Regions from separate parts of the Sporosarcina sp. FSL K6-1540 genome, predicted to be linked through region 2. Evidence: riboswitches for the same ligand, from Rfam matches in the RefSeq annotation. Region 2 holds a riboswitch; each other region holds the start of a gene.
What was found. Region 2 has a riboswitch for preQ1 ahead of queC (7-cyano-7-deazaguanine synthase QueC). Riboswitches for the same ligand answer to the same signal wherever they lie in the genome.

Region 1: linked by a shared signal. The riboswitch ahead of MKY15_RS06085 (QueT transporter family protein) and the one ahead of queC (7-cyano-7-deazaguanine synthase QueC) in region 2 are both predicted to bind preQ1.
Region 3: linked by a shared signal. The riboswitch ahead of queF (preQ(1) synthase) and the one ahead of queC (7-cyano-7-deazaguanine synthase QueC) in region 2 are both predicted to bind preQ1.

The regions. Positions count from the first base shown of each region.
Region 1 covers NZ_CP152018.1:1,366,809-1,378,031, forward strand. The annotation lists gene MKY15_RS06045 (MIP/aquaporin family protein) at 1-393, shown strand, start outside; gene MKY15_RS06050 (hypothetical protein) at 609-1,508, shown strand; gene MKY15_RS06055 (hypothetical protein) at 1,501-2,058, shown strand; gene MKY15_RS06060 (CPBP family intramembrane glutamic endopeptidase) at 2,085-2,993, shown strand; gene MKY15_RS06065 (EamA family transporter) at 3,033-3,902, opposite strand; gene MKY15_RS06070 (beta-carotene 15,15'-monooxygenase) at 4,037-5,074, opposite strand; gene MKY15_RS06075 (nitroreductase family protein) at 5,609-6,238, opposite strand; gene MKY15_RS06080 (helix-turn-helix domain-containing protein) at 6,373-6,708, shown strand; PreQ1 riboswitch class I at 6,967-7,013, shown strand; gene MKY15_RS06085 (QueT transporter family protein) at 7,021-7,503, shown strand; gene MKY15_RS06090 (excisionase family DNA-binding protein) at 7,571-7,801, shown strand; gene MKY15_RS06095 (BCCT family transporter) at 7,988-9,478, shown strand; gene MKY15_RS06100 (homoserine dehydrogenase) at 9,519-10,505, opposite strand; gene MKY15_RS06105 (hypothetical protein) at 10,463-11,223, opposite strand, start outside.
Region 2 covers NZ_CP152018.1:3,622,932-3,634,154, forward strand. The annotation lists gene MKY15_RS17095 (MFS transporter) at 1-347, opposite strand, end outside; gene MKY15_RS17100 (GDYXXLXY domain-containing protein) at 1,307-1,858, opposite strand; gene MKY15_RS17105 (DUF2157 domain-containing protein) at 1,839-2,930, opposite strand; gene MKY15_RS17110 (2OG-Fe(II) oxygenase) at 3,127-3,771, opposite strand; gene MKY15_RS17115 (hypothetical protein) at 4,248-4,427, shown strand; gene queE (7-carboxy-7-deazaguanine synthase QueE) at 4,540-5,247, opposite strand; gene queD (6-carboxytetrahydropterin synthase QueD) at 5,244-5,669, opposite strand; gene queC (7-cyano-7-deazaguanine synthase QueC) at 5,666-6,334, opposite strand; PreQ1 riboswitch class I at 6,340-6,383, opposite strand; gene MKY15_RS17135 (2,3-butanediol dehydrogenase) at 6,560-7,609, shown strand; gene MKY15_RS17140 (metallophosphoesterase) at 7,844-8,932, shown strand; partial or broken gene MKY15_RS17145 (hypothetical protein) at 9,046-9,390, opposite strand; gene MKY15_RS17150 (C40 family peptidase) at 9,422-10,249, opposite strand; gene MKY15_RS17155 (branched-chain amino acid ABC transporter substrate-binding protein) at 10,650-11,223, shown strand, end outside.
Region 3 covers NZ_CP152018.1:3,255,279-3,266,501, forward strand. The annotation lists gene MKY15_RS15375 (PrkA family serine protein kinase) at 1-281, shown strand, start outside; gene yhbH (sporulation protein YhbH) at 380-1,546, shown strand; gene MKY15_RS15385 (SpoVR family protein) at 1,543-2,952, shown strand; gene MKY15_RS15390 (hemerythrin domain-containing protein) at 3,214-3,630, shown strand; gene recQ (DNA helicase RecQ) at 3,685-5,463, shown strand; gene queF (preQ(1) synthase) at 5,510-6,007, opposite strand; PreQ1 riboswitch class I at 6,094-6,137, opposite strand; gene MKY15_RS15405 (MFS transporter) at 6,164-7,330, opposite strand; gene MKY15_RS15410 (hypothetical protein) at 7,499-7,666, shown strand; gene MKY15_RS15415 (hypothetical protein) at 7,697-8,608, shown strand; gene MKY15_RS15420 (diaminopimelate dehydrogenase) at 8,625-9,605, shown strand; gene MKY15_RS15425 (M42 family metallopeptidase) at 9,945-11,033, shown strand; gene argF (ornithine carbamoyltransferase) at 11,178-11,223, shown strand, end outside.

The sequences.
Region 1 (11,223 bases), 2.3 Mb from region 2:
ATCGGTACATTCGTACTCGTCCTCGGGATATTAGCGATTGGTGCAAATGAATTTACGGAAGGACTTAATCCACTAATCATCGGATTTCTTGTCCTCTCCATTGGTTTGTCACTTGGGGGAACAACCGGTTTTGCGATAAACCCTGCACGTGACTTAGGTCCAAGAATAGCTCACTTTTTCTTACCGATTCCCGGAAAAGGATCATCCGATTGGCATTATGCTTGGGTTCCAATTGTTGGCCCATTACTTGGTGGAGTATTTGGAGCTCTATTTTATCAACAAGTGTTCAGTGGGGTAAATTCTTTGGCATTTTGGATAGTAGGCTCAATTTGTTTGGTCGCAATTCTAGGTGCATGTGTTTTGAACAAAGTGATGAAAACTCAGCAAGTTTAATAAAGTTCAGTAGCCCTAATACAACCATGTAAAACTTGAATATACACCCCCTGTATCGATTCAGTTAGTAACCAAACTAACTACACAGGAGGGTGTTTTTTTATTAGGTAAAATTAGGCTGTTTCAAGAAAAAATGACCAGGTGACAGTCATTCGGTCATTTCCATTTGGTATACTAAGGTAATATGCCAATTCACAAACAAAGGAGGATATATTATGAAACCCCGTTTTTTTTGGATCGCACTAATTCTGATTGGTATAAGTTGGATTTCAAACTCTATTTACGCTCACTCCAAGCAACTAGATAAGCCTATTTTCTTGGATCATTATATTGATGTGGAGTTGCAGGATTATATATATATAACGTTTTATTATTTAACGAACAAGAATGACTCTTCAGTAGTCTCGTCTGTTTCTACTGGTGAACTAATCGGCTATCCAGAAGACCCTTATTTTGCAGACGAAGGAATTCAAAATAGACAGTCATTTAATAATCATGTATTAAGAAGTGTCAATGTGAGGTTCGACTTAGAACAACCCTCTGTTCCTGAAATTTATTCTTTCACTGAAATGGACATCTTTTTTTCAAATGGAAAAAAGATAACAACCCCCATTGGCATCGTGAATATCTTTCCGTACTTCAATGAAAGAATCCCCCTCGAACAAGTAAGTACAATGATGGGTAGTAACTATAATAACGCAGATTATCGAGCTACTGAGCCCCTTACAGTCGATACAATTAAAGGTTCATATCAAGAAGTCTTACAGGATAATTTCCTTATTAAAATAAACTCGCCGAGTAACCCTACAGTTTCCCAGACCACTGAGAAAGAGTTTCTCGATCCGATGGAAAAAGAGTGGAGGAAGTTGCCTGGGCTAGATTTGAAAAATGTTCAACTTCCATTCGACTTGAAGAATGGTGAAAGACTAAGCGTGTACAGTAGCATTTCTAAAAACCTCAAAGCAGTATTTGATTTAAGTATACATATTTCCGGAAAGTCAGAGTCAGGCAGGTTTTTCTCAACAACCGTCAGATTCAATCATCAACCTTATTTGGAACAAAAAGATGTCAATGCAATTATCAAGGAGAAAACAAAGGGGGATACCAATGGATAAAGCATTAAGGTATATGTTCTGGGGGTATCTTTTCATTTTTTTCCGGGTCCATATTGGTTTTGATTGGCTAGCTGACCCTGTCGGATATTATTTGATTTACTCCGGATGCTTCATGCTTATCGATAAATATCCTCATGCAAAAAAAGCAGGAATCGTAGCTGGACTAGGCATAGTCATTTCTTTCCCGGCAATTTTCGTTAATCTTTCTGCGCATTATCTCGGTATTTGGGAAGTCTATTCACTTGCTTTACTCGTCCTAAAACTGATTGTCGCCTATTTTCTTTTCGCTGTTCTAAAAAGTATTGTCAATGACTATGCTAATCAAGCATTGATAAACCAGACGAAAAGTGTCTATACATTTTATATAGCTATCCACTTATCCGTGCTTATGCTCATGTCATTTTCCATGAATATAGCTGAGGACCAATGGATCACACTTACATTCATGCTGACAATGGGCGCCTTAGTTATGGATATCATGTTTCTTCTACTACTTGCAGCCATTCGGCAAGCACAACCGCGACAGACAGCTCACGACTATTCGGTATGAAAACAGTGGAAATTGGGAGGGATAAGATGTTTAAAAACCAATCAGGTCAAGTAAGGGCTGGCTGGCTTATTTTACTAACTTTTATAGCCATGCTAATTGTTCAACAGTTATTCTCACTTCCTGGGATTCTTTTATTGATGTTCACTGAAGCACCTTTTAGTGAGGGATTTAGTTATCTCGATATGCAAACTGCTTTCGATTCACACCCTTGGATTTCCCTTTTAATGCAAGGCGGTGGTACAGTCGGTGGAATAGTGATTACTTTTTTACTATGGCGTTTTATAAATAAGGGTTCCATGAAAGAGCTCGGCTTTAGAGGTTCGTTGAAAGACTTATGGTTTGGACTGTTTCTTGGTGCATTATCGATTATCTTTATTTTTATTGTATTGATGGCGACCGGCAATGTGACACTCCTTAATTCATTGTCAAACCCTCATTTCTCAATATTTACGATTACTTTTCTAGTTCTATTTATTCTTGTCGGAATCTTTGAAGAGATGTTCTTTAGAGGATATGTCATGTCCACCATGGCAAGTAGGGGAAATAAAAAGTGGGTTATCTACGTAGCATCCGCTTTAATTTTCAGCATCGCCCATGGTGCAAATCCAAATGTAAGTCTTTTAGGATTAATGAATATTGCACTGGTCGGGCTTTTATTCGCTTATATGTTTGACGCCACAAAAAGTTTGTGGCTACCGATTGGTTATCATATTACGTGGAACTACTTCCAAGGGAATGTTTTTGGATTTGCGGTAAGCGGTACAGCACCAAATGGCATCTATAGCGTTGAACTAGCCGAGGGACATGATTGGCTGACTGGTGGTGCATTCGGCCTAGAAGGTGGAATCCTAGCAACGATGCTAATCTTGGTCGGTTTTATCGCTACAAAGCTTTATTCCAAATCGAAAAATCAAAAAAATACAGGAAGCCTTTAAAGCTTCCTGTATTTTGAATTTCAAAAACAAAAAGACTGTTCAAACCTTCACTTTCCTACCACTCAACGTCAACACAAGAATTCCGCCAAGCAACATCGCAATACCCATCCACGACGTTCCTGTCAGTCGTTCACCTACAACAATCACACTCAATATAGCAGCAGTAAGTGGTTCAGCAAGTGACAGGGTGACTGCTGACGATGAAGGTATCCGTTTCAATCCGGCAGAAAACAGGATATATGCCACACTGGTTGTGACAATCCCAAGATACAACACAACAGAAATTCCACGCCCCGTCATAAGCCCTTCCGTTTCGAATAAAAACAAGAATGGCATGAGCATTATCGCACTCATCGAAAAGATAACCGCAACAGCAGGCACAGGATCTACCTTGTCTAGTACGTCTTTATTGACAAGTGTATAAAAAGCAAACAACAATCCAGCCCCAAGTGACATCGCGATTCCCACTGGATTTACAACGATTCCATCTTTATTTAAAAAGAGCAGTGCACACCCTATAATTGCAAGTGCTGTCGCCATGATCCACACCCGGGTCGGACGGCGTTTTACTAGTAACCATTCAATGATTCCAGAAAAAACTGGAGCACTTCCGATTGTGACGACCGTGCCTATAGCAACCCCCGTTAATCTGACAGAAGAAAAAAATAAATACTGAAAAATGGCCATCGAAATAGCTGCATACAGGGTAGATCTCCAAGGCCAATTTCGAAAATCGATTTTACGAATAATGAGCAAAATAACTAGTAACGAAAAACCCCCTATAGCAAGCCTCGATGCCCCAACTGCCAACGGATGAATCGTTTGCGGCATGAATGTTTGGGCTGTGCCAGTCGTCCCCCAAAGTATCGCACCTACCAGCACGACTAGATATGAAATACGTTGTGACAAAGTGATCCCCCCTTACTCTCTCTACAGTAGAAGATACCACATAAATCAAATTCTCCAATACCTTAATTCTACTTAATTGAATCCACAAGTGATTATACGAACCTAGCTAAACCGGTGAGATACAACATCTATCTTCATAACTTTTGCTTCACCAGTTCTTTAAACCTCTCCGAATCATCTACTCGAATAGCTACTTGATCATAGAATTTCTTTACCCCCATCAACAGTGTCGCTTCTACTGGATATTTCAACTTTAATAGGACACTCGGGTACACTTTCTCAAAATCACGTGCAATAAAATCAATCGTATTCTTCGAAAATTTTTGTTCCAATACATCAGGGTCTTCTATTATCTCCTCAATATCTTCCCATCGGATTTCCATACGTTTCATCAAACCTAGAGAAACATACATACTTTCATGCTCTATCTGCAAAGGATTGAAGCGTAGTGCTTGAATATCACCTAAAAATAACAGGACTGAGTAGATGTTTATCACTAGCAGAATAAGCGATAAAATAAATGATTTGTCATGCAACCACCAGTGAATACCGATTGTTTCAATCACAATTGCATGGATCATCATCACTTGAAAGGCGATTAAACTTGATTTTTTGTAGAGTGTGAACGTATTGTCTTTTTCTTGCGGTTTCTTTTTCCAAATACAAAAAGCATAATAAAACATGAGCATTTCCGAACAAATCACTTGAATAATCGGATGCTTTCTTACCTTTTCGTCCACTGCATGAGAGAAAGAAAATAAAAGTGGTAAAGGGCTTTTCTTCACCGTTTGAATGATTTCGGGTAAATATTTAAAAAGAGTTACTAACAACAGAACTTCAAGTAAAACGAGTGCACCTTCTATTACAAAACCTGCTAACGTAATCGTCTTAAAAGGAGCTAAATACTCCATCGGAATCATAAAGCGTGCAACCATAAGGCCCCCAGCCATCAACACAATGAGATACTTCCAACTCATTTTACGTTGCCAAGCTAAAAATAAAACGGGTGCCACAATGGTTAAATCAAGGATGGAACCTAGCACGACACCATTCGTTTTTGTAGGCAACAGGTTAAGCCCAAAGGAAGAGCGGTATAAAGCAAAATTAGAAGCCAAAACAAGTAATAATAAGATTAGCCATACAATATGGATTGATTCCCTTTTATATACCATGTTATCCACCTCACTTTTTTTGAGTTATAATGTTTTCCAACTTTTGAAATATACGATGTAACTCCTGAATATCCTTCATTCCTAACTTTTCCTACTACTTTTCGTTAATCGTTTGCTCAATTTATGTAAGTTTTTCGAAATAGGCTATCCTTCTTAATTGATCGAGTTTTATTTTCAATTCCCTACGATTTTCTTTATTGATTTTTCTCAGGTCTGTTTAATAATTGGCTTACAGTACTTGACGTAATTCGTAACCTTGTCGTTAGCTCACTTGTTTTACAGATGCCTATTTTCAATCACATCTTGGTATTCGGAATCTGATTGCAATCCATCTCTTCTACGTTTAATAATCTCTTTCATATTGTTAGATAACCTAGAATCCATTACAACACCTTCTTTCGTTCCGATTAACAGTTAATTAGTATTAACCATAAATACAACTTAACATAATGTCAATAATTGTTATTAATATAAACTAAAAATCTGTATACAAAAAAGCCCGAAATGCATGTAGCATCCCGGGCAATAAATTTCTTATATAAAACGCACAACTTCATCTAAAGGCAAGCGGGAAGACCCGTATGCCGGGGAAGCGGCCTTTCCTAAGGCAATCAGTACAATTGGGAATTGATCACTAGGAAGGTCGAATCTCTCAGCAAATTTCACTTTATCAAAGCCACCTATTGTTGAAGTATCATAGCCTTTTTCTTTGGCAATCAACAGCAATTGCATAGAAACTAGCCCCGCATCGAAAGAAGCGATATTCATTCTTGCCTCTCTTGGAATAGTTGGATAGACCGCATTCGTACTGGCAATCGTACGATCTTTAATCGACTCATCCATATGACCTTCTGCAACATTTTGTGTATAGATTTGCTCCACCTTTTTATACGCATCGATATTACCTAAGACAGCGATAACGGCAGATGAATCCCCCACCTGGACTTGATTGTTAGCGATTACTTGCAGTTCTTTCTTCACCTCGGGGTCTTGGATAACTATAAAACTCCAAGATTGCAGGTTACTAGATGAAGGAGCTATTGTTGCCAGCTTCAGCATTTCTGCAATTTCCTCTTTTGCGATTGTAGCGTTCGGATCGAACACCCTTACCGATTTTCTGTCCTTCATTACACTATATAAATGTGAGTTCAATGTTGTAGTCATTGTATTGCCTCCCTTTCTAAAACTTACTAATAGTAAGTACCTGCATTCAACTTACCATTAGTAAGTTTGTTATGTCAACCCTAACGATACATGTTAAGATAGATGAAAGATAAAGCAGAATGGAGGTTCGACTAGTGAATCAACCGAAAAATTGTGGGAATTCATCACATGTCTGCAACAACTTTCACGATACAATTGAATTTATTGGTAAGAGATGGATGGGGGTAATTATTTATACACTAATGTCCGGACCCAAGCGTTTTCATGAAATCACTGAAGATATTCCAGGGATATCAGATCGACTTTTAACAGAACGGTTGAATGAATTAATCAAAGAAGGCCTCGTTACAAAAAAACAACTTGAGCCTTCTTCTACTATAGTTGGATATGAGCTAACGGACAGCGGGATGGAATTAAAAGAAGTTATTACTGCCATACGGAACTGGATGGCAAAGCGAACAAACCTTTAGATCCGAAAGGTTAGAAAATTCATTAAACTCCCAAAGAAGAGCTATTTCCCCTAGAGGTTGATAGCTCTTTTCCCTCGCCTTGATTAACCACATTCATCATTCCTACACTTTTCTCGATCATTTATACCGAGCTGTTCCATGGCCCAACGAGACTCTGACATCGATATTTATCCTATCCAAATTCTTACTTCTTCATTTTTCACATGTATTGACATGTACGAATCAAAAACACTATGATACACTGGATTGCAGGCTTTTTAACACGTGGTTCGTCAACCATCCCACGCTAAAAAAACTAGGAGGAAATGAATAATGAAAATAAAAACAATGGCCATTAGCGGGATTATCGCCGCTTTATATGTAGCTGTTTCCCTATTAATAGCACCATTAGCATACTCAGCCATCCAATTTAGAATCCCTGAGATGTTCAACCATCTTGTCGTGTTCAATAAAAAGCTCATATTTGGAATTGTGCTTGGTGTATTTGTGACAAACTTATTTTCCCCACTTGGTATGTATGACTTATTTTTTGGGGTAAGCCAATCAATCCTAGCCCTTTCAATTACGATTTTCTCTGCTAAATTCATATCTGGAATATTCAAGCGAATGGTCTTCAACACGCTTGTTTTCACCTTTACAATGTTCATCATTGCTTTCGAGTTGAATCTAGCATTAGAACTGCCTTTCCTACTTACCTGGTTAACAGTCGCAATAGGTGAATTCGTCGTTATGGCTATCGGGATTCCGATTATGATGATTTTAAATAAACGTTTGAAATTCGAAAAACTTATTTAACATAACCCATCCCCTCCATTTCACTGTTAGCGATTGAAATAGAGGGATTTTTTAAGGAGATGGATCGATGTACATAACAATCCAAGAAACCGCTGAACATCTAGGTATGCCTGTCGAACAAGTAGAAAAGTACGTGCGGGAAGGTCGCATCCGTTCCGTCCATGATGGTGAAAAATTCCTTATTAACAAAGATCAGTTTGGACTCTATTTAGAACAGCTCGAAATGTTAAAACACCAAATCGATGAATGGCGGAACGAACCTATTCCACCCGATCGTGACATTAAAGATGAAGATTGAAAAACCGGTTGAAAATCTACGGATTTTCAGCCGGTTTTGTTTTATTTAAGATAGGGTATCGTTCCGTTAAAGGTATGGAAATCGCTATAAGAGAAAATACTAAATACATCGATTGGTTGCTTTCAATATGCTTTGCTAGTATAGTAAGAAGCTGTTTCCAAATTACCAGCTCCACGAGGGGGAATTATGAAGAAAATTTCAAATGTCTTTTACATCACAATTGGTCTGATTATTTTGACCGTCGGATATGGCGCGTTTGCACCTGAAAGTTTTGAGGCTGTTACAACGAATGTCCGAAACTTTGTTGCGTCGTCTTTCGGTTGGTACTATATGCTGCTCATGTCATTTATGTTAGCGCTCAGTTTCTTTTTCATCGTCAGTCCATACGGAAAAATCCGGCTTGGAAAAGATACGGACCGTCCGCAGTTTTCAACAGTTACATGGGTTGCCATGCTGTTTTCCGCCGGGATGGGTATCGGCCTAGTCTTTTATGGTGCCGCTGAACCATTATCACACTTTGCAATCAGTCCTGCTTCGGAAGATCCAAATACGGATGCTGCTTTCAAAGAAGCCTTACGTCAATCTTTCTTTCACTGGGGGATTCACATATGGGCCATGTACGGAGTCATTGCGCTATCTTTAGCCTTCTTCCAGTTCCGCAAAGGGGAACCGGGATTAATTTCAGCAACATTGAAGCCGATATTCGGTGAAAAAATGGTTGGACCATGGGGTACTCTCGTCGATGTACTCGCCGTTTTCGCAACAGCATTCGGCGTTGCTACATCACTCGGCTTCGGCGCTGTTCAAATTAATGCAGGCCTAAACTACTTATTTGGTGTTGAGATCAATATCTTTTCACAATTTGTCATCATCGCAATCGTCACGGTCCTGTTCGTTGCATCTGCATGGTCAGGATTAAGTAAGGGCATAAAATATTTATCGAATACAAATTTAGTCCTTGCTCTTGCACTGCTTGGATTTATCGTCGTTCTTGGACCGACATTACTCATTTTCAATATGTTCACTGATTCATTTGGCGGCTACTTTTCAAACCTTGTCCAAATGAGTTTCGGTACAGCACCATTGGACTCTACCGACCGGAAATGGCTTGACGACTGGACAATATTCTACTGGGCATGGTGGATTTCATGGGCACCGTTTGTCAGTATGTTCATTGCCCGTGTTTCAAAAGGCCGTACAATCAGGGAGTTCATGATTGGCGTACTTGCTGCACCTACTTTGCTGGTTACATTCTGGTTCTCAGCGTTTGGAACGACAGCGATTGATATCCAGAAAAAAGGGCTTGTCGACTTGACGCAATCCAGTACAGAACTGACGATTTTCGAAATGTTCAATGTTATGCCAATGTCGTTCATGATATCAGTCTTCGCAATTTTATTGATTGTATCGTTCTTCGTTACTTCAGCCGATTCAGCAACATTTGTCCTTGGCATGCAGTCAACGAATGGTTCGTTGACACCGCCGAATAATGTGAAGCTCATTTGGGGCGTTATCCAATCGACAATTGCGCTCATTTTGCTATCTGTCAACGGCCTCACCGCTTTGCAAAACACGATCATCATCGCTGCATTGCCCTTCTCTTTCGTCATGCTGCTCATGGTTGTCGCGTTGCTCAAAGCGTTGAAAGCCGAATTAAAGTTGATGAAATTAAAATAATAACTAGAAAAAGCGATTCCATAAATGGAATCGCTTTTTCTTAACTATTAACAAGAACCTTTTCACGTTTTCCAATCATTTGAAGGAAGTCTCCGACCATTGCGCTTGCCGTTGGGTACATACCTGCACCCGGACCGACAAGTGTTAAGGCACCGAGATAGTCAGTTTCAACGATGATTGCGTTGTCCACACCTTCGACACCATATAGCGAATGATGAGTTCCGATAAGTACCGGGCCAACACTTCCGTGCAATGTCCCCTTTTCGTCAATCAAAATATCAGCGACATGCCGATAACGAAGCTTAGCCTTAGATGCATCCGCCACATCTTCAATAGTAATCTTGTCGATTCCAACAACCGAAACGTCTTGCCAATTTGGTTGCGTACCGAATGCAAGTGCACTCAAAATCATCAGTTTCCGAAAGGCATCTTTGCCACTTATATCGTCCGTCGGATCCGCTTCCGCATAGCCAAGCGTCTGTGCTTCGTGAAGCGCGGCTTTAAATGGAATTCCCTCTTCCCGCATCTTCGTTAAGATGAAGTTGGAAGTGCCATTCAAAATACCTCTAATTCGTAACACCCGGTCTGTCGGTAACAAGTTTGTCACCGTACGGATAATCGGTATGCCACCCGCCGTCGTTGCTTCATACCCAACGTAAACTCCACGGAACTCCGCATGTTTTAGTAACGCCGGACCATGTTTCGCAAACATGGTCTTATTCGCAGTTATTATATGAAAACCTTTTTCTATTGCATCCGAAAGAAACGTATAAGCGGGTTCTTCTCCAACAATCGCCTCAAATATGAGGTCAATGTCCGGATTTAACAGGATTTCTTGAATGTCATCCGTTATCTTCGTTCCAGGTGTCGCTAGACGTTCTTTCTCCTTATCCCGGACCAAAATGGAAACAATGTCGATTGTACAGCCCATTTCCCGCTTAATCTCTTCTTTCCTTTCATTCAAAATCCTATAAATCCCTTCACCTACAGTGCCGAAGCCAAGTAGAGCGACTTTGATTGACGCCATAACGCCACCTCCATGGACTGTTTGATGATGAGTCCCCATTTTTCAAATTCCGTTAAAAAACTTTCATAGCCATGTTTTGTATTGACCAAACAATATATAGAGTTTGGAATCATATAGGCGAACGTTCGAATTTCATCCGTCGGATACATCGGATCGTGTGTAAACGCAAACGCCACCACTTTTGCAGATATCAGGCGGGAAGCTAGTTCAACGCCTCCTCGACCACGGCCGATGTCATGCGTATTCATGGCACGGATTAAGGGGTAGAAGCTCTCCATGTCATTTCTGCTATTCCCAAAAGGAGATTCCATGTTCCCAATTTTAGTTGATTGTGGTGTCACCGCCATCGGGAAAAGAATATCCATACCCTCGGGATACATAATGCCCCATTCCAGTACACGCATGCCACCGAGCGAACCCCCGATGACCGCCCTTAATCGATTGACACCTAATACCGTCAGCGCTCTCCGTTCTGCATGCACCATATCTCGAATCGTTACTTCTGGAAATAAATTTCTATACAGCTCGCCTGTGTCCGGATTTACAGTTAACGGTCCTGTTGATCCGTCACTTCCGCCAAGTGCGTTAAAAGAGATAACGGATAATTCATTTGTATCGATACTTTTTCCTTTGCCGACAAGACCGCTCCACCAACCCGGATAGTCATCCGTTCCAACTGTCACGTGACTTCCTGTCAAGGCATGACAAACAAGTACAT
Region 2 (11,223 bases):
ACCGAACCAATTGCCATTGGAATAGCGAATAAATACCATCCCCACACTGAATCCATTAAGCCAAACATAGCAAAAGAACCAGCTTGTAAAATTACACCGACAATAAGTAGTAATCTGATGTCATATTTCGCCATCATCTTACCGGCAATCGGTAAAAATAGCATTGTAGCAATTGAAGAAACACTAAAGTATAATGTCAAACTACCCATACCAATTCCTAAGTCCTGAGAAACGGGTGTTAAAAATAATGCACCTGAGCTATTAATTCCACCTCGTGTAAATGCCGCCATAAGTGACACACCGATGAGTAACCACCAGCCAAAGTGAATTTTTTTCTTGTTATTCATTAAGTTAAACCATCCTTTTTTCTTTTACTTTGATCGTTCCGTATATCGAAATGTTCATTACCTTTTTCCACGATAATACTTACAGCCATATTAATTTAACATTAAACTATCTTATGTGTCAATAAGGTGAATTTTTTTAGTTGGTTAGATTTGAACGCAAAAAATTCTAAATAGTAATGTTGAAATAAAGAAATCCATTGGATTGATATGGCACTAGGGGATGCATTATGCCTAATTAGATAAGCTTCTGCGGCGTCATCACTCAGTAAATATTGCAATCCCTCAGTTCAATATTACATGTGTTGATTGGCCAAAGTTAACCAGTAAATGACTGCTTACTCCTTCTTTATAGCATTACTTTTTCGAATGTAAGGCAGTTACACTTGCAACCTTTCTTGAAAAATAGTTGCATTTTTTACTTGAACAATATAGACACGCGGTAAAGGTGTTGTGATCGTTTCGTCCAAAGCGAGCAAGAAATGTTCAAGTGAAAATGTAGACTTTTATGCATTTCTTACAAGTGCTTTATGTAAGAATGTAGTTAATCAACAGATGTGGTTCAATCTGTATGTACATTCGTAACGCGATCATTCCGCGTCTACTTTCACCTTGTGCATTTACCAAGTAGATCTGTATTAAATTTGGGGAATATCCGAACTTGGGTAACAGATGAATCCTTTTCCATTTATGAGTAGCATCCTTTCACTGAATAACTTTTGTACAGAAATCTAAAACATGATTTTGCTATTATCAATGAAAATGGAGACACTAGTACTTGTAACATATAGTGGAATGCCGATTTACGTTGTGGGCTAACCGAACAAGCGGTGTAGACGCAGTGATGTATTGGGTAACGAGGACATGGTTTTGAATGAATAGCTAAAAAGCACTAGGCACGGAATCTGAATTGATTCCGTGCCTAGTGCTTTTATTGTGATTATAAAGAAGGTGCGTATGTATTATTTAACCGCAGAAATCTCCTGCAAAATCCCATAGCCATTTTTCACTTTCAAGTGCGCCATCAATCGGCCTTTCGCTGATAAATCTTCAAGTTCTTTGCCGGTGTTTTCCGGTACGAAGTAGCGTTCCAAGCCAAAATCGATGGAATGGACGTTAACACCATCAACATTCTGGTAATCATAACTGCTCAGTTTCCCGGTTAAATAGACGCTACCTCTAGGCTTTTTATCAGATAAACTATCCAACACATAGATATCGTCTTGCTTAACAAGTTTTCCGTAAACAGTTAACCCATTGGAATTCACCGACTTGTTGAGTTTGTCCAAAATCACAGTCGAAATTTCATTTTTCGGAACTTCCTCAATTTCATAACGGAGTGTGACATAATCACCGTACAGTAAATCTCTTGGATCTACTGGCACTGTCAGCAATGCTATATCATCTCCGTATGTCAATGTCCATAATGGTTTGACTGTCAGGCCGATTAATAGGAGAAGGGGGACAGTTAGTGCAACAATGAAACCAATACCCTTATTTTTCATCATGTTCATGTGCAATCACCGTTCCTCTCCGAGTTTTCTCGAACCAAAAACCAAAACCGATTAAAATCAAGCCTCCAACGATAAAGAATAACGATTTTGGCATAAAATTATATGACAAATCGGCGTAGAAGCGGAAGATCAATGTGCACACAATAAGAACCGCTGGCAAACTGCCAATCTTCAAGAAGTACAACAGTATTATTGAAAAAATGATTGTGAAAATAATCGCTGCTATTCCTGTATTGTTTGCCGGTATAAAATCCCCCCATGTACTTGGGAAAGTCAGAAACAGCCCCGCCATTCCATAGACTACTGAACCAAGCCATTCGGATGGCAACTGGTATCGGCCAAATGGATAGAAGGCAAGAAACAATCCAAGTGCAAAGAATGTACATAAAATTAGTACTTCATGCAGATCAAAATAAATGAATAAATTGAATGAAAATAGTATAGTCAAAATGACATTGGAAATAAATAAAACTTTGGAATGACCCATCCGTCTTTCATTCATCCAAAATAGTAGCGGAATAATTAGTAGAAGCAGATAAGGTAATTCAACCGTTCCATTCAACACTTTGAAACCGTAAATGATGAAGAATAAGCTAGCAGTCGCAAAAATGAGTTTGTCTTTCAAGTGATAGGCGAGTGGTAAAATACCGAGGCCCCACATGAAGAAATCTGTATAAACACCTTCACCCAGATTAAACATTTGACCAATTAGAAAAATCCCGGCGCCAAACACAAATACACCAATATAATAGAGACTTCGTGAAGTTTTCGGGTAAATATCTTCCATCTTATGACCACCTGCATAAAAGCCGGCTGTCCCAAGGAATAATAGTAAGAACTTCGCAAGTTTCGGTATTTCTTGCCAATTACCTGCGATGAAGCTAAGAATGCCAACGCCGATTAAAATCGCTCCGATGACTAGCAATACCTGTACAAAACTTAGTCGCTCAGTAGGCAAATATTCTGCTAGAAGTTTGCGTGCCTGATTTGTTTCCAATTGTCTTGTTTGTTCCAAAAAGAGGAATTCCTTCTCAAGGATACGGTACTCTGATTTACTAATTTTCCTCTTCATCTCATTGACCTCCGTTTCTTTTAGACTCCCTTATGCTAAGTATACCCGCAATTATTGAGATGCAACAGTTTCCGTTTTTCGTAAATTAAGTACAATGTCCCTTATCTACTCCTTTCTTTTTTCTATTATCATTCCTGCTTTTTTTACAATTTTGATGGAATTTAACAAAATAAAAAGCACTCATATTGAGCGCTTTTTATCTTAATTTTTGTTTTCTCATCCATTGCGTTGCGACCCACTTTTCTCCGGCTATAACTGGTGCTCCACCATGTAAAGTTAACTTGTTTAAATCATCATCACTATAGAAATACTCGAAATAAACTGCCATACCCTTGTGTGGGGTTACTGAGAGATTCAGTTTAGGGAAAAAAGTTTCTCCGCCTTGTTCTACATCATTTAAGTACATAATGAGCGTACTAATTCTATTATTGTTTGCTACTTTACTTGTTGATGAAAAAAAATCATAATGAGCTTTATACTCTTGACCAGGAGTATACTTAAGGATTTGAATTCCCTCTCCGTGTTCAATAGGAATATTCATGATAGTCGCAATTCTCTTTTCGACTCTAGCAACAGTTTCGTTTTCACTTTCACTTTCTTGAAAAAACATACTACTACTTGTTCTCAGTTCATCTATTTCACGAGTCTTCCCAATTTTTGAACGTTGCATTTTGTCCTTTGACAATTTGATTAGTTCATCACATTCTTCGTTACTTAAAACATTACCTAAAATTACTATCAATGGCTCTTCGAATCTAGTGATTATATCAATTTCTCTGTCTGTTTTTATTTTATTTCCAGCGTGATCAAATATAGTTTGTTCTTTATTCTCCGTTATCATCTTCAAACGACCCCTTAAACTATCTAATTTTCAGAACGAGTACGTTTTATCCCGCATTAACGGGCAGTAAGACCCCCACTTCAAGTCTTAAAGGACACAAGAAGAATAAGTGGGGGATCAAATGCCCGTAAAAGCCCGAATGGTTAGGGCCAACGAGGAGGAATTGCAGTTCATTCCTCCCTGTTGGTTACTTAGGCTTTGCCACAGGACGTGGCGCACTTAGCCTAAGTTCTTTAAACAATCAGTGGGGGATGAAGAACCCCCCTCTGATTGAAGATTAACTTTATTGGTAATGATTATAAGTGTTAACGGTCTACTTTCACTTCAAATATTTGATTATAAGAGCATGCTCTTATAGTTTCTTCTTTGAATGATTTTATTTTATCATAGAATTTTAACATATCGCAAATTTGGTAACCATTTTAATGTTGGGATCTTTTCGTTAATACTGTGGCTAATAGTGAGGAAATTTAGATGTGGAAAATGACAACGTGTCGGCTCAATCTGTTGTAAAAGTAATAGTTGAAGTGATTTCAATGGGGAGAATGGAAGATTGGAAGGGAACAAAAGAGGACCTTTTATTATTTTTATTGCCTTTACAAACCGATCAATTTAGAAAACTGCCTTCATCGATTTATAGTGAATTTCACAAGTAAAAGAACCAAGTGTCGGATTAGAACAATTCCGACGCTTGGTTCTTTATTAAATCATCTTTATATGTCAAAAATAGAGATGCAATACTGATCACAGAGAAATGAATAAGTCTTATCAGACGCCGCGTTTATTCCCCCATAGCAGAGTATGCAATTGTGGCAACACTTTGGCATCATTCATTATAGGGGAGTGGACTGTTAAATCAATTAACCACTCATATCGTTGTAACAATGTCGAAACGAGAAGTGCATCGTCAGTTGTCGTCGTATCGTCATTTCCTGTCTGTAGAAAGAAAGGAAACGCCGGATATCGCAGATGGACCTCTTCCGCAAACTTGAAATCCTTTTCATCGAAAATGACGACTTTCAAAGTAGCAGTCGTATCAATCAGTTTCTCCATGAACGTATCCAGTTTACTGAAATCCGTCACCATCCCTGAACTTGGTGGTTTTGGGGAAAGCGTGATGTCATCAATTTTCAATAACCAATCCTGCCAAAAAGAAGCTTGCGTTTCAACTGCGACCTTCCAACCTTGTTCGTGGCACAAATCGACAAGTTCCCCAATTCCTTTATGAAGGGCAGGGTTCCCACCTGAAATTGTGACATGTGAAAATGACTGTCCGCCTATTGCTTTAAGTTCATCTATGATTTCTATCGGCTGTTTCGAAGTGCTTTTTCCCGAACCGTCCCATGTAAAACTGGAATCGCACCAAGAACAAGAATAATCACATCCAGCTGTTCGAACAAACATGGTCTTTAATCCCATGACCATTCCTTCGCCTTGAATCGTTGGACCAAACACTTCCATTACAGGAATCTTCATAGGACTACCGCCTGTTCAGGGCGATAGATGACATAGCTAGTCGGCGTTTCTCGGACAATGACTTGTAGACAGACTGGCTTATTGCTTCGCGTTCGGAGAACTTCCTGGATTGATTTGCAAACCTGTTCTGCCAATTTCTCCGTCGTTGGAAAATTATTGTTAAATTCAGGATGATCATTTAGCACAGAATGATCGTATTTATCATGAATGAGGTTTTTGAGTTCCTTGAAATCAATCAGGAAACCGATTGAATCCAGTTCATTTCCTCCAATTGTTATGTTTAAGTAATACGTATGACCGTGCATTACTTGGCATTTTCCAGCATCTTCGCTTGGAATGAAATGTGCCGCAGAAAAATGCATGTCTTTGTTTAATTCAAAACGATATGAATGCTGAACTTGCGGATAAAATTGCTGCATCATTCAGAGACACCTACAGACTTTTTAGATAAATAGGTAGCGAGACCGTCATTCCGTAACACACAGGCAGGACATTTCCCGCAGCCTGTACTCGGAACTCCGTTGTAGCAAGTAAGTGTCTTGTTCTGCACAAAGTCGAACGCACCAAGTTCGTCAGACAAAGCCCAAACTTCGGACTTATCGAGCCACATCAAAGGCGTATGGATGACAAACCGCCCGTCCATAGCTAAATTCAGTGTCACATTCAACGATTTTATAAAATTGTCACGGCAATCAGGATAACCGCTAAAATCCGTTTCACTGACACCCGTAATTAAGTGCCGAGCACCAATCGCATCTGCATAGACCGCGGCAAATGACAGGAATAAATGATTCCTGCCTGGAACGAAAGTCGACGGCAATTCACCTACTACTTCATTCACTTCGATATCATCACGCGTCAAGGCATTTGCTGACAGTTGGTTGATCAACTTCATATCCAGTACTTTAAACGATACTCCAAGCTCATCTGCAATTTTTCTAGCACACTCGATTTCCTCCGAATGGCGCTGACCATAGTCAAACGTCACCGTAGCAACTTCACGGAAATTTTTCAATGCCCAAAACAGGCATGTCGTACTATCTTGGCCGCCGCTAAAGACGACAACCGCTTTTTCATTTTTCACTATAAAACATCTCCTTAGTTTTTTAGAGAGGGAGTTTTCGAACCTCTTTTTTTGAACAACGTTAATGATATCATAAATAGGTGATGGAAGGGATTAGAAGAGGGGTTTGGAAACAGTTGCGCACACAATTCTTATAATACAATCCGCGTATTATAAGTCTATCGTTTAATGAATTGTTTAATTAGGTGTATGATAACTATGCAAACAACTTAAGGAGATGAATTATCAATGAGAGCAGCAGTATGGTATAAAGCCAATGATATTCGTGTTGAAGAGCGTGAAGTGAAAGAAGTTCTTGCAAATGATGTAAAAGTACGAGTGGCATGGACTGGTATTTGCGGCAGTGACTTGCATGAATACCATGAAGGCCCAGTATTAATTCCAGGAAATGGTCCGGATCCATTGACAAACCAGGAAGCGCCACTAACGTTAGGGCATGAGTTTTCAGGTATTGTTGAGGAAGTTGGTTCTGATGTGACACGCTTTAAAGCAGGAGATCGTGTCGTTATCAATCCGTTGATTACCTATGGCAATAAATCGTCTGAGTATGATATATATGATGGCTTCACGTTTGTTGGACTAGGTTCTGACGGTGGATTTGCAGACTTTGCAGTCGTATCTGAGAAAAACGTTTATGCACTTCCGAAAGGTTTATCTCTTGAAGAAGGCGCACTTGTAGAACCGATGGCAGTTACTGTACAGGCCGTGAAAGAAGGCGGATTGCAAGCTGGTCAAACGGTTGCTGTATTTGGTGCTGGCCCGATTGGATTATTGACAATCATTGCTGCAAAAGCACAGGGTGCTAACAAAATTGTTGTATTTGACTTGTCTGAAGAGCGCTTGGAAAAGGCGTTGGCAGTAGGAGCTACACATGTGTTCAACTCAGGTAAAGTGAATCCTTTGGAAGTTGGAAAAGAGATTGAACCTGAAGGCTTTGATGTCTCGTTCGAGGTAGCTGGCGTAGAAATTACGTTGAACCAGGCAATTAAAATCACAAAAACGAGGGGGACGGTTGTTATTGTATCTATATTCCCGAAACCAGTTTCCTTCTCACCAATGGATTTAACGGCTTCCGGTATTAAAATTACATCAACACTAGCTTATGAGCCTGCAGTATTCCAGAAAACAATTGATATGATGGATTCTGGCGAAATTAACCCTAAAGAAATTATTACGAGCCGTATTGAGCTTGAAGAGCTTGTTGAAAAAGGTTTTGATGCGTTAACGAATGACAAAACGCAAGCGAAGATTCTTGTTAAATTGAGCGGCGAACAATAATACGATAGAATAGTTAAAAGTAAAGTACCCTGGTTGCATCTTTGGATGTTACTTAGGTACTTTTTTTAGGTGAATACCGTGGCGGACTAGGATTATCTATCGCAAAAATAATCATTGATCTTCATGGCTAAAAAAACTATACAAAGCGAGAAGGGGAAGGGAACAATTTTTACGGTTACCATTACTCTCTAACTTTGTTCGGTAATTGATGTGATAAAGTGAGGGAAACAACAGATGTCATTTACAACTATTTTATTAATTTTGCTCGTCTTAGTGATCTATTTACTGTTATGTTTTTATATCGGATACAATGGCTGGGTATGGCTGAAAACAACGCAATTTGCTGCCTTCAAGAAAACCTATATAATGCTCATGATCTTACTTAGTTTGTCCTTTTTCATCGGACGGTTTTGGTCATGGGTACCTATCCAATTCATCGGCGGATTTTGGCTCGTGATTTTTGGCTATAGTTTACTATTATTACCTTTGATCAATCTCGCGATCTGCTTATTGAAAAAGAAATTGATTTTTCAAATCGGATTAGGGACGATATTATTCTTTGTTGTTGTGCTTATCTACGGTTCGTACAATGCTTGGAGTCCCGTTGTCACAACGTATGAGGTAGCTATTGATAAACCAGCTACAGAAAAAGAGTTAAAACTTGTCGTTGTATCCGATCTTCATCTCGGAAGCATTGTCGGTGAAAAGCATTTGGAACGTTTAGTTGCCGAAATTGAGGTATTACGCCCCGATCTAATCTTAATTCCTGGTGATATTATCGATGACTACATTGCTCCATACCTGGATAAAGAGATGGGGAAAATATTAGGGAAACTTCATGCACCACTTGGCGTTTACGCAGTACCTGGGAATCATGATTATTATGGCAATGATGTTGATCAATTAGTTATCGAAATGGATAAAATCGGCATCCATGTACTAGCAGACGAAACAGCACTCGTTTCCGATGACTTTTACATCATTGGTCGAAAAGATCTGGCGGCAAAGAGTAGGATTACAACAACTGCATTAGTTGCCGACTTAGACCAAAACAAACCAATGATTATGATGGACCACCAGCCCGTTGAATTTGACGAGGCAAGTGACAGTGGCATCGATTTACTGTTATCGGGACATACGCATAGAGGTCAACTATTTCCAGCTAATCTAATTACTCGATGGATTTTTGAAAATCATTATGGCCACATAATGAAAGGTCAGCTTCACTCAATCGTAACTTCTGGTTTTGGTACATGGGGCCCCCCTCTTAGAATCGGTAGCCGTGCTGAAATCGTTGAAATCAATCTCAAATTCCAGAAATGAAACGCAAAATAACAGGAGACATTGAGACAATGGCAAGCTGAAAGTTGGGGTTCTTTACAAAAAGGAAAAAACAGCTGAAAGAAAAGGATTTCCTTTTCTTTCAGCTGTTTTACTTATGGGTATTTGTTTTCAAAATCACAGTCTTTCAATGGAATCAATTTTGATTTGTGTTCTACTTTATAGACTAGCCAAACGATTAAGAACAATAGTAAACCGACGTAGGGAATGACTACGCTATTCCAATCAATTCCGCTACCCATGAAAGCTTGAAAGTTTTGATCTAAAATAATGAAAATACATAGAAATAGCACCAATAATGGACCAAGCAGGAACCATTTTGTACGATTTGGAAGCTCTTTTATTTCGTGCGCCAAGTCCCAAAGAACGCGAGTGGACGTATACATGCCAGAGTTACCTGCAGATAATACGGCTGTTAGAATAATCGCATTCATAACGGATTCCATTGGTTTTACGAGTCAGGGTTTCTTTTTACAGCCGTTTAAAACTATCAAATTTTGATTTCCAGTAGCTGTTACTTAAGCTTGTTACTTGCGACTGCTTGCCCCCAGCATGCACGAACTTATTATTGCCAATGTAAATGCCGACGTGTGAAATGCCTTTACGATATGTATTTTTGAAAAAGACCAAATCACCTGGTTTGGGCGAGGTTACTTTCTTCGATTGCGCAAATTGGCTAAGCGTGGTGCGTGAGATTTTTTTCCCTGATTGTTTGAAAGCATATTGTACGAAACCACTACAGTCAAAGCCGTTTTTTGTCGTCCCGCCAAATAGGTAGGGTATAAACCTTAGCTTCATTGCCTGATCAACAACGTTTTGAGAAGCAGTGGATGATTTGGAAGTTGATTTGTTTGCACTTGTTAAAAGAGAACTAAGTATCCATCCGGATGTTTTGTTAACTTTTACGTGAAACCAAACATCGTTCCCCAACTTTTTTTGCTGTGAAACAGTTAACGTCGTCCCTTTTTTTACCTTAGCAACAACCTTATTTGTTGTACCAGCAGCGGAACGCACATTGACATTGGATTTTGTCTTAAAGGTTCCCTTTTTTGCTGAAATGCCGTTAGACGCTGAATTGGTTTTCTTAGCTGATGTTTGTAAGATTTGATTTGGATAGAGTGAATCTGACGTTAAGTTATTCCATTTTTTTAGATTGGTTATGGATACCTTGCTTGATTTTGAAATGTTCCATAGTGACTCCCCATTTTTAACTGTATGCGTGCTCGCTTCTACATCGCTATTTGCCATTCCGAATACTAAAGTGCCTGCTAAAAGTAGTGAACATGCAATTTTTCTCATTATGTATTTCAGCCACCTTTTCTATTAATCATTGACTGGTCAATGCCTATACGTTTAATAGTAGAGAACTGAATATGCAAGTACAACAGCAATTTGATTACAGATTCATTACGCGTCCGTAAAAATAACGGGATATCTTGGACTTGCATCCAACTTTAGTTAACATTTGCCGTAGGCAGCTTAAATCATAGACTTCTCTCGGTTCACTGGTTGAACTGGGGAGAGGTTTTTTTATTGAATATGGCACAAAACAAACATTCTTTTGTGGATTTCTCATTATTGTGCTTAACTGGAACTAAATTCCTGAAAATAAAAATGAATAATCTGTCCTAATTCTTGTTTCTAATCAATATACATATACAAAGGCTTGTACTTCAATTAAGAAGAATGGGGGGTCAACATGAAGGTCAAAAAATCTTTAGCTTTATTGTTAGCGGGAGTTTTGGTGGTAGGTATGTTAGTGGGCTGTGGTTCAAAGCCCAAAACGACTGGGGGAAAAGATTTACCGATTATTAAAATCGCTACTCAGACACCACTATCAGGAGGTAGTGCCGCAATTGGAGAAGTAATTAAGCTAGGTGCACAGCTTGCATTAGACGACCAAAAGGAAAAGTTTAAAGAATTAGGATTTGAGTTGCAACTCGTCCCTTTCGATGACCAAGCCGATCCCAAAAAAGGGGTGGCCAATGCTCAATTAATAGGTGCAGATAAATCTATATTCGCAGTTGTCGGTCACTTCAACTCAGGTGTTGCTATCCCATCTTCAGAAGTATATGAAAAATACAGTATTCCAATGGTTTCACCAGCCAACTCAGCAACTGAAGTTACAGATAGAGGATTAAAAACAGTGAATCGTATTGTTGCTCGAGATGATTCTCAAGGTCCAGCAGGGGCTGATTATGCAGTTAACACTTTAAAAGCAAAGAAAATCTTTATCGTTCAAGATAAAACAGCATACGGTACGGGGCTTGCGA
Region 3 (11,223 bases), 370 kb from region 2:
AAGCTTTTCGAGAGGAAATTCTCATTCGACTTTCCGCTTATGCAAGGAAAGGAAAGCGTTTTGACTATAATTCCCATGAGCGTTTGCGAGAAGCCATTCAAAAGAAACTGTTTTCAGATTTAAAAGATGTTGTCAAAATTACGACTTCATCCAAAACTCCAGACGAATCGCATCTTAAAAAGGTGAATGAAGTCATCGCACGACTTATCGATGAGTATGGTTATAATTCAATTTCGGCAAATGAATTGTTGCGCTATGTTGGAAGTCTACTAAATCGATAAAAGCTGGAAGATAAAGGAGCAAGACTGATGAAGCATTGGTCTTGTTTTTTTCTAAAAATCACAAGCATACATTGGCTAAAAGATGGGTGTGGATGAAGATGAGTGAAAAAGACAATGAACATTTTGCTATCTCACAAGAAAACTGGTCTCTTCACCGAAAGGGCCATCAAGATCAGCAACGTCACTTAGATAAAGTGAAAGAAGCTATTCAAAATAACTTGCCTGATTTAATCAGTGAGGAAAGTATTATTTTGTCAAAAGGTAAGGACGTTATTAAAATCCCCATACGTTCGCTAGATGAATATAAAATTCGTTACAATCATGACAAATCAAAGCATGTAGGGCAAGGAAATGGAGATAGCCAAGTAGGTGATGTGGTTGCGAAAGATGGATCGCAGGGGAAAAGTGGGCCAGGGACAGGGAAACAAGCCGGGGATCAAGCGGGGGAAGACTATTATGAAGCAGAAGTCTCGATTGCTGAATTAGAGGATGCCTTGTTTAAAGAAATGGAATTACCGGATTTGGAACAAAAAGAGCAGGCCGAAAACACGGCTGAAAAAATTGAGTTTAATGATATCCGAAAAAAAGGACTTATCGGAAATATTGATAAAAAACGCACGATTTTAACTGCTATTAAAAGGAATGCCATCAAAGGGAAAGCTGAAATCGCACCCTTTCACAATGATGATTTGCGTTTTAAAACATGGGATGATGTGAAAAAACCTGAATCTAAAGCAGTAGTTCTTGCCATGATGGATACGAGTGCATCAATGGGTAATTTCGAAAAAATGATGGCGAGAAGTTTTTTCTTTTGGATGGCTAATTTTTTGCGCACGAAATATGAAACAGTTGAATTTGAATTTATTGCGCATCATACAGAAGCAAAAGTGGTAACTGAAGAGGACTTTTTCTCGAAAGGGGAAAGTGGGGGTACTATTTGTTCATCCGCGTATATAAAAGCACTTGAATTGATTGAAAATAAATACAATCCTGTACGCTATAATATCTATCCGTTTCACTTTTCTGACGGAGAAAATATGTCATCTGATAATGAAAAATGTATAAAACTTGTTCAAGAACTTATGGCTGTTTCCAATATGTTTGGTTACGGTGAGGTAAATGCCTATAATCGTTTTTCAACAATGATGTCCTCATTTAAAAAAATCGATGACCCGAAATTCCGTCATTATATATTGAAAGAAAAACGAGATGTTTACTTTGCGCTTAAAAGCTTCTTCCATAAAAACTTGGAGGGATTCGATTGACGGAAATAAAAGCGCTTCACCGTGCGATTGATGAAATCACAGAGATCGCAACTGGATTTGGTCTCGACTATTATCCCATGCGGTATGAAATTTGCCCTGCCGATATAATTTACACATTTGGAGCTTATGGGATGCCAACCCGTTTTACTCATTGGAGTTTTGGAAAGCAATTTCATAAAATGAAGTTGCAATATGATCTTGGTTTGAGTCAAATCTATGAGTTAGTCATTAATTCAAATCCTTGTTATGCGTTTTTGCTGGATACGAACAGCCTTATTCAAAACAAACTTATTGTTGCCCATGTTCTTGCCCATTGTGATTTTTTCAAAAATAATGTTCGATTCTCTAACACAAGAAAAGACATGGTAGAGAGTATGACTGCAACGGCTGAGCGCATTGCGAATTATGAAATGATCCATGGTAAAGATGAGGTAGAACGTTTTTTAGATGCTGTATTAGCCATTCAGGAACATATTGATCCTTCTATACTAAGGCCTCAACGGCCAGCTGATGATTTGGATGAGGAAAGTGTTGAAGAAGAAATTATACGGAAAACGCCTTATGATGATTTATGGAATTTGGATAGAAAAGCGGCAGAGAAGAAAGTAACAACACCAAAGGGAAAGAAAGTACCTCAAAATCAGGAAAAAGATCTTTTGCTATTCATTTTGGAGTATAGTCGTGAACTGGAAGAATGGCAACGTGATATATTAACGATGATGCGAGAGGAAATGCTCTACTTTTGGCCACAGCTTGAAACGAAAATTATGAATGAGGGCTGGGCATCTTTTTGGCATCAACGTATTTTGAGGGAAATGGATTTAACCTCAGATGAAACAATCGAATTTGCTACATTGAATGCGAATGTTATCCAGCCTTCGAAAACCTCGATTAATCCCTATTATCTAGGATTGAAAATTTACGAGGATATTGAAAAGAGATACAATAATCCGACGGAGAAATTGAGAAGGTTAGGGGTCCAGCCTAACACGGGTATAGAAAAAATCTTTGAAGTGAGAGAAATTGAATCGGATATATCCTTTATCCGCAACTATGTCACCAAAGAGTTAGTTCAACAGGAAGATTTATATCTCTTTGAAAAAAAGGGCGGCAACTATCAAATTACTACTAAAGATTATGAAAATGTAAGAAATCAACTAGTATCCATGCGTGTAAACGGTGGTTTTCCATATATCGTAGTTGAAAATGGGGATTACTTGCGCAACGGAGAACTGTATTTGGTGCATAAATACGAGGGGACCGAGCTGGATCTTAAGTATTTAGAAAGTGTGCTTCCTTATATTTATCAATTATGGGGACGGATTGTACATCTAGAAACGTATGTAGAGAATTTGCAAGTCGTCTATTCATATGATCGGAACAAGGTATATCGACGGTATGTTTAAGTGATAACCAGTAGTTAGAAGTAGTATTATCCCGCGATCGGATTTTCGATTGTGGGGTTTTTTCTCGTCTAAATTCCAACGGGGTAAAGGTTCACGGACTGGGAAATACATTAGTTAATGGTGCTTATATGGAAATCGAAGTGGCAAAAGGTAAAACATCAATGAAAACGAAATTCATATAATGGCGAACGGACTTTCATTTCAATACGCCGCATAATCTGTTATTCTTAAAGCAAAGCTCTAAACGGAAGGATGATTGAAATGGCTGGACCAGCACTTAAGAAACTACACTCCCACCGCGCAATTCATGAAGGCGGACTTTCAGGGGCAGTTAGTAAGACAGAGGGTATGATGGAATTTCTTCAACAGGGTGATCTTGCGTTGGCGAACCAGGCGGCTGATGATTTAATTGAATACTGGAAGACACGTGTTATCAGTCACGCGGATGCCGAAGAACAAGGATTTTACGGAGAAGTTGCCGAACGGAATCCTGATCTGAAGGAAACTGTTGTTCAATTGACACGAGACCATGATTTGCTACGGATTATCGTGAAGGATATTGAACAACTGCGTGAGGATGAAAATCTGAGTCCTGCTGTACTTCATAGGTTTCATGCATTAATCGTCGTCAATGAAATACATAGCCGCGATGAAGAACGCATGCTTTTTGAAAACTAATACTACTTTAAGCGCCATTAACCGGTGCTTTTTTCTTTGATATATAGTTAGGAGATGGTCCAAATCGAAAAAGCTTTATCGATATTGACAACATATTTTGGGTATCCTTCTTTTAGGACAGGTCAGGAGCAAGTTATCCGGGGCGTTATGAGCTATCAGGATACACTTTGCGTTATGCCAACGGGGGGCGGGAAGTCTGTCTGTTACCAAGTGCCCGCACTCGTGATGGATGGCACCGTTCTTGTTATTTCACCACTTATTTCACTGATGAAAGACCAAGTCGATGCACTCCACCAAGTAGGGATTCCCGCAGCGTACATCAATAGTTCACTTTCATCAGAGGAATACTTTGAAACAATGGAGAGAGCCGTGTTGGGCGAGTATCAGCTTCTTTACGTCGCCCCTGAACGTCTTGACTCACCGTCTTTCAAAAATCAGTTGCGGCGGATGACAATTCCGATGGTCGCTATTGACGAAGCACATTGTATTTCGCAATGGGGTCACGATTTTCGTCCAAGTTACCGCAATATAAGCAGTATTGTTTCTCTATTTGATAAAAAGCCGGTTCTCCTTGCACTAACAGCTACTGCCACACCAGCTGTCCGGGAAGATATTTGCCGTCAGCTTGGAATTAGTGAAAATAATACGGTTATGACAGGATTTGAGCGGGCAAACCTCACTTTTTCGGTCGTCAAAGGGCAAGACCGTGAAAAATTTGTAAAAGAATACGTCCGTAAAAATGAAGGAGAAGCGGGCATTATTTACGCTGCTACACGAAAAGCGGTTGATCATGTGCACGACATTCTTCAAAAAAGTGGAGTGTCTGTTGCGAAATATCATGCTGGACTTGGAGATATTGAACGTCAGTCTGGACAAGACCGTTTTTTGAATGATGAGGCGTCAGTCATGGTTGCGACAAATGCATTCGGCATGGGAATTGATAAATCCAATATCCGCTATGTTATTCATTACCAGATGCCGAAAAATATGGAGAGCTATTATCAGGAGGCAGGGCGTGCAGGACGTGATGGGCTTGACAGTGCTTGTACTGTGCTATTTTCATCACAGGATGTACAAACCCAGCGTTTCTTGATTGATCAATCACAAGACCCAAGCAGAATTCCGGCAGAGCTTGAAAAATTGCAGTCAATGATTGACTATTGCCATACAGAAACATGCCTTCAGAAATTCATTATTTTGTATTTCGGAGAGACAGATGTGAAGGACTGCGGTCGCTGTGCAAATTGTACCGACACACGTGAAAGTACGGATGTGACTGAAGACGTTCAAAAAGTATTGTCATGTGTCATTCGAATGGGACAACGGTTTGGCAAGGCGATGATTGCACAAGTATTAACAGGATCTCGGAACAAGAAGGTGATTGAATTCGGTTTCGATAAATTAACGACATACGGTTTAATGAAAGGGCGTAGCGCAAAAGATATATCTGATTTCATCGAGTTCATCATTTCAGAAAGTTATCTTGGCGTGGAGAATGGGCAGTTTCCAACCATTTACGTCAGTGAACAAGGGAAAGATGTGCTGACAGGTAAAGTGACAGTCAATCGAAAAGTGACTGTTATTACAATGCAAGTTGCGAATGATGATCCACTATTCGACCAGCTTCGTGCACTACGTATGAAACTGGCTCAAGAAGCGGGTGTACCGCCGTTCGTCGTCTTTTCAGATAAAACGTTGCGTGATATGGCGGCAAGAATGCCTGTTACAAATGATGATTTCCTCGAAGTAAATGGTGTTGGTCTTGCGAAATTGGAAAGATACGGGGAAGCATTCATGGAAGAAATCAAGACTTTTCAAATGCAAAACGCATAAAAACCATCCGGACAATGAACAGTCCGGATGGTTTTTTGTTATCAAATTATCTATTATCAACTTTTTCCGGATACATATCGTGATTCATCATCCGGTGTTCCGCCATTTGTACATATTTTGTTTCGGGTTTGCCATAGTTGCAATAAGGATCGATTGACAAGCCGCCACGCGGCGTAAATTTCCCCCATACTTCGATATAACGCGGTTCAATTAGTTTGATTATGTCATTCATAATAATATTGACGCAGTCTTCATGAAAGTCGCCATGATTTCGGAAACTGAATAGATATAATTTGAGTGCTTTACTCTCCACAAGTTTTTTATCCGGCACAAAACTGATATACATCGTCGCGAAATCGGGTTGCCCTGTCATCGGACAAAGTGATGTAAACTCCGGACAGTTGAATTTAACAAAGTAATCGCGATCCACATGCATATTGTCGACAGCCTCTAAAACATCGGGGTTGTACTCGTACACGTATTTCGTGTTTTGATTGCCGAGCAAAGTTAAGTCGGTCAATGTTGCTTCATCTCTTCCAGCCAATTAAAAAAACCTCCCGTATATTTTGTCAGGGAGGTCCATAGGCGCCGGGAAAACGGCCATATCGAATGCACATGGCGTAAATTCCGTCATCCATAGTTTTTTATAGAGGGTCGCTATGAACCTCTCCCGAACAGGGTATTCATTTCGTATCTGACATTATAGGACGTGCGATGATTTGTCAATAGATCCTTTTTTCTTCAAGCCAATCAAGGCATATAAAGCGACAGCGAGGAGGATGAATCCTGTCAGCATGAAAGCGCCTCGGTACTCCAAGTCCAAGAATCCAATCAAGCTTGAACCTGCAACGACACCAATCGAGAAGAACGCGTAAAAGTAACCATATGCTTTCCCGCGAAATTCAGGAGATGAAGAATCGATTAGCAGCGAGTTGATGGATGGGAAGAGGAAAGCAAATCCAGCCCCATAAATACACATTGCAATATATAAGTAATTCAATTCCTCAACTTGACTCAGGAACAGCATACTTAATCCCATAAGTGTTGTTCCGAATGCAAGTGTCACAACTGGCCGTACACGGTCAAAAACTCGATTGATGGGCAATAAGAAGATGAGAATAGCGACGACGCCAAATGTGCTTAGTAACAACCCCGTTGTTTTGGTATCAAATCCAAGTGATTCAACTTTTAGCGGCAACACAAGGGCAAGTACACCTTGTGAGAACATTAAGAAGAATGCTCCCGCGAATGCTCTGACCATCCCCGGATGTTGGAAAAGATATCTGACACGGAAACTGTCAGCTCCTTTTGAAGGCTGTTTTCGTACATATGTAAACGATCGGAGAACAAAGAATGCAAGTATTGCCAGTAGCATCATGATGCCGCCGTTGACCGCCATAATGAAAGGTGTACTTGTTTTAGCTGCCACAATACCACCATAAGCTGGACCGATAATCGCTGCCAATCCAACGAATGCACCTGAAATTGCAACACTTTTACCTCGTTTAGATTCTTCGGCACGATTTGCCAGGAAAGTGAACGCAGCTGGTACAATTAGCCCTTCCATAAAACCATGGACAAAGCGGACACCGAGCAATGACATTGGTCCATCAACAAACGCGTAGAGGAAGAGAGAGAGTGCCGAAGCAAATAGTCCAAGTACGAGTATGAAAAAAGGTCCTCTTTTGTCAGTCATGAAACCGGAAATGACATTCCCGATAGTATTTGAAAATGAATACATACCAACTGCAAGTCCAACTAAAAATGGTGTAGCACCAAGAGATAATGCAAATGGGCTCATGACAGGCAGTTGCGAAAATAAATCAAAAAACGAGAAGAAAACGATGAGGTAAACAAAACCACGCATAATGAAGCCTCTTTTCAATTAATAGATAACATCCTACCCTATACTTTAGCATTATTTGGACCTAAGGGGAAAAGGAGAGATTGTGAACAAAACATATTCTTTAGCAATTAATGAAAGATAACGATAAGATTAATGAAATATATGAATGGGTAAAGGGGGAAACGCTGAGTGGGCTTTTTTACAAACTTATTTAAAAAACAAGATGATAGCGAAATTGTAAATGAAATTGAAAAGCGATATATTTTCGTTCAACTAGACTTGGAACATTATTCCGAACCGTTTTTTGCGAGGGATTTAGTAAACATGTCCTCTCCCGATTTGAAACAACCTGAATAAAGGGGCTTTCACAAATCAATTGCTGCAGGAGTGTCATTAATCCCGCATCTTAAAGCAGATACTTCTATCGAATTGTTCATTCTAACGGATTATTTCGATGTGGAGGAAATCATCAAAGCGGGTATTGCTGTGAAGCATGTGCAATCTTCTGTTGATAGGATAATGATGGAAGCAATTATTTGGAAGGGTAACGGTCAGGTGGAAACAATTCCATTTTTGCTGAATCTCCGTCTTGAAGACGAGAGCTCCCGATTGGCTGCAGCATTAATCAGTGTTCAAAAAGAGATACCATTCTATTTTGGGCAGATTGTGAATGAAGTGTTCACAATAGAAAAGCAACTGCTTGTGAACATGCCCGAAGCGGTCCAAGAAGATATGCAAAACACTTTCGCAGAGCTGTATAGTGATGAACCCAGCAAATTCGGACCTTTTGTCGGCCTAGAAAGCGTATCAGATCGAGAAATGACGACTGGAGGATGGGTCATGCATTTTGATAATGAGAAGCTAAAGGAAGAGGAATCAGACTTGTCTTTGATGAAAATTAAAATTCTAAGTTCAGCTTTTGATAAAATTAGTCGTCTAGGTGTCAAAGGTCGGTTTACAGGATGGATTGCAGAAAACGTGGCAGATTCAATCGGAACGGGTTCATACGGTGAGACGACGACGCTTATCTTTACATCATCGGAACCGATGCATGGTAATGAAAAATTGCATAGTGAAATTATGAAATATATGAAGTCGTTAAAAGGGTTTATTCGCGAGGAAGGCGGCTATCCCTTAAAATACGAGGGCCTTCCTGTGCTAAGACAAAATGGCGGTGGCTATGGGTTCGTTGCCATTGATGAAGTTTTTTTTACGAAAGCGGACGAGTTATATAGAAAAATGACCAATAAAGAGATAAACTTATACTATAAATTGCTGAAATTGAATGCAACAGATTGAAAGGGGAAATACGACGATGACAATTAGAGTCGGAATTGCAGGTTACGGAAATTTAGGACGCGGTGTTGAGTCTGCAATCAATCAGAATAAAGATATGGAACTGGTTGGTGTGTTTACAAGGAGAAATCCGGAAGATGTGAAATTACTGAATGGCAATGTATCCGTACATATGATGGATGACATTCATAAATTTACTGATGCAATCGATGTACTCATCCTTTGCGGCGGATCGAAAAATGATTTACCAGAGCAAGGCCCGGCACTATCAGCTTTATTCAACACGGTGGATAGCTTTGATACACATGCGAAAATTCCGGGTTATTTTGAAGCTGTAGATGCATCGGCTAAACCTAACGGTAAGATTGCCATCATTTCAGTCGGCTGGGATCCAGGTTTGTTCTCCATCAATCGTTTGTACGGCGAAGCAGTTTTATCGGAAGGTGCTACTTACACGTTCTGGGGCAAAGGATTGAGCCAAGGACATTCCGATGCGCTTAGAAGAATTGAAGGCGTAAAAGGTGCTGTCCAATATACAATTCCTGTTCCGGACGCAGTTGACAAAGTGCGTAGCGGTTCGTTACCAGAATTGACTACGCGTGAGAAGCATACCCGCGAATGTTATGTAGTCTTAGCAGATGGCGTTGACGGCAACAAAGTGAAAGAAACGATTGTCACGATGCCTGACTACTTTACAGATTACGATACGACAGTGACTTTTATTACTGAAGAAGAATTGAAACAGGATCACTCTGCGATGCCACACGGCGGTTTCGTGATTCGCAGCGGTAAGACAGGGGAAGACAGCGCACAAGTGATGGAGTATTCCTTGAAACTCGACAGCAACCCTGAATTCACATCAAGCGTGCTTGTTGCGTACGCACGCGCAGCTTATAGGTTGCATCAGAACGGTGAGACGGGTGCGAAAACAGTCTTCGACATTGCGCCTGGATTGCTTTCTCCAAAAAGTGCTGCAGATTTACGGAAAGAATTGCTGTAATTGTACTTGGAAATAGAATTGCATATTGCTTTTTGAATAAACAACGGCAGCGTTACCTCTATAGTTGAGGTAACGCTGTTTTTATGGAGATGTTTTATTTATTACTATATATTCGGCACTACTTATTTGTAGTTAACAAGGTGGTATATCTTGCAGGGTATAACGAACAAATCTAGCGACTAAGTTGTTTTGGAAGAACATTCCACTTGTTGAGTGCCGACTATATAGTGATTTCAATCAACTCTCTACTTTATTTGATTCTCAATCCTAAATGTTTTGATAATAGTGCACTTTTCGCATATACTACTCATGTACGATTTATTTAGGAGGTCGAAGGAATTGACGAAATTAGATGAAACGTTAGTGATGCTGAAAGAACTTACAGACGCAAAAGGGATTCCTGGTAACGAACGTGAACCCCGTGAAGTTATGAGAAAGTACATAGAGCCATTTGTAGATAATATTGAACAGGATGGTCTTGGTTCATTAATCGCGAAGAAAACTGGCGATGAGAATGGACCCGAAATCATGCTAGCGGGACATCTTGATGAAGTTGGATTCATGATTTCTAAAATTGACGATAAAGGTTTCCTATCATTTCAAACAGTAGGCGGCTGGTGGTCACAAGTAATGCTTGCACAGCGCGTGACAATCGTTACACGCAAAGGGGACACAGTTACAGGTGTTATTGGATCGAAACCACCGCATATCTTATCGCCTGAAGCGCGTAAAAAACCGGTCGATATTAAAGATATGTTCATTGACGTTGGTGCAACTTCGAAAGAAGAAGCAATGAAGTGGGGCATTCTACCTGGAGATATGGTTGTACCGTATTTCGAATTCACAGTGATGAATAATGAAAAATACCTTCTTGCAAAAGCGTGGGACAACCGTATCGGCTGTGCAATTGCGATTGACGTAATGAAAGCGCTTAAAGATGAAAAACATCCAAATATCGTTTTCGGAGTGGGGGCTGCACAAGAAGAAATAGGTCTTCGTGGTGCGCGCACAGCGGCAACGAAAATTCAGCCGGACATCGGATTTGCAGTTGATGTAGGAATCGCTGGCGACACGCCAGGTGTTACGTCCAAAGAAGCTACTGGTAAAATGGGCGATGGTCCACAAATTCTATTATTCGATGCTTCAATGGTATCGCATAAAGGGTTGCGTGAACTTGTTGTTGATACAGCTGAAGAGAATAGCATTCCTTATCAGTTTGAAACGATTCCAGGCGGAGGAACAGATGCAGGTTCAATTCATCTGTCAGGCAATGGCGTACCATCACTTGCAATCTGTATTCCAACACGTTATATTCACTCGCATGCAGGTATCCTGCACCGCGACGATTATGAAAATACAGTGAAACTGATTGTCGCAGTCATTAAGAAATTAGACCGTGACACGGTGAATAAGATTACATTTGAATAATTGAACGATTATTCTGCTCAGGCCAATTAAATGGTCTGGGCAGTTTTTTTATTTGAATAAATCTATAAAAATACACTTGACTTTATAATTATGCATACATATAATCAGAGATACCAATTGAAATAAACGATAGGGGATGAGGGAATGGTGAAGATTGAAATGGATAATGCGAAAATAGTAGAAGGATTGA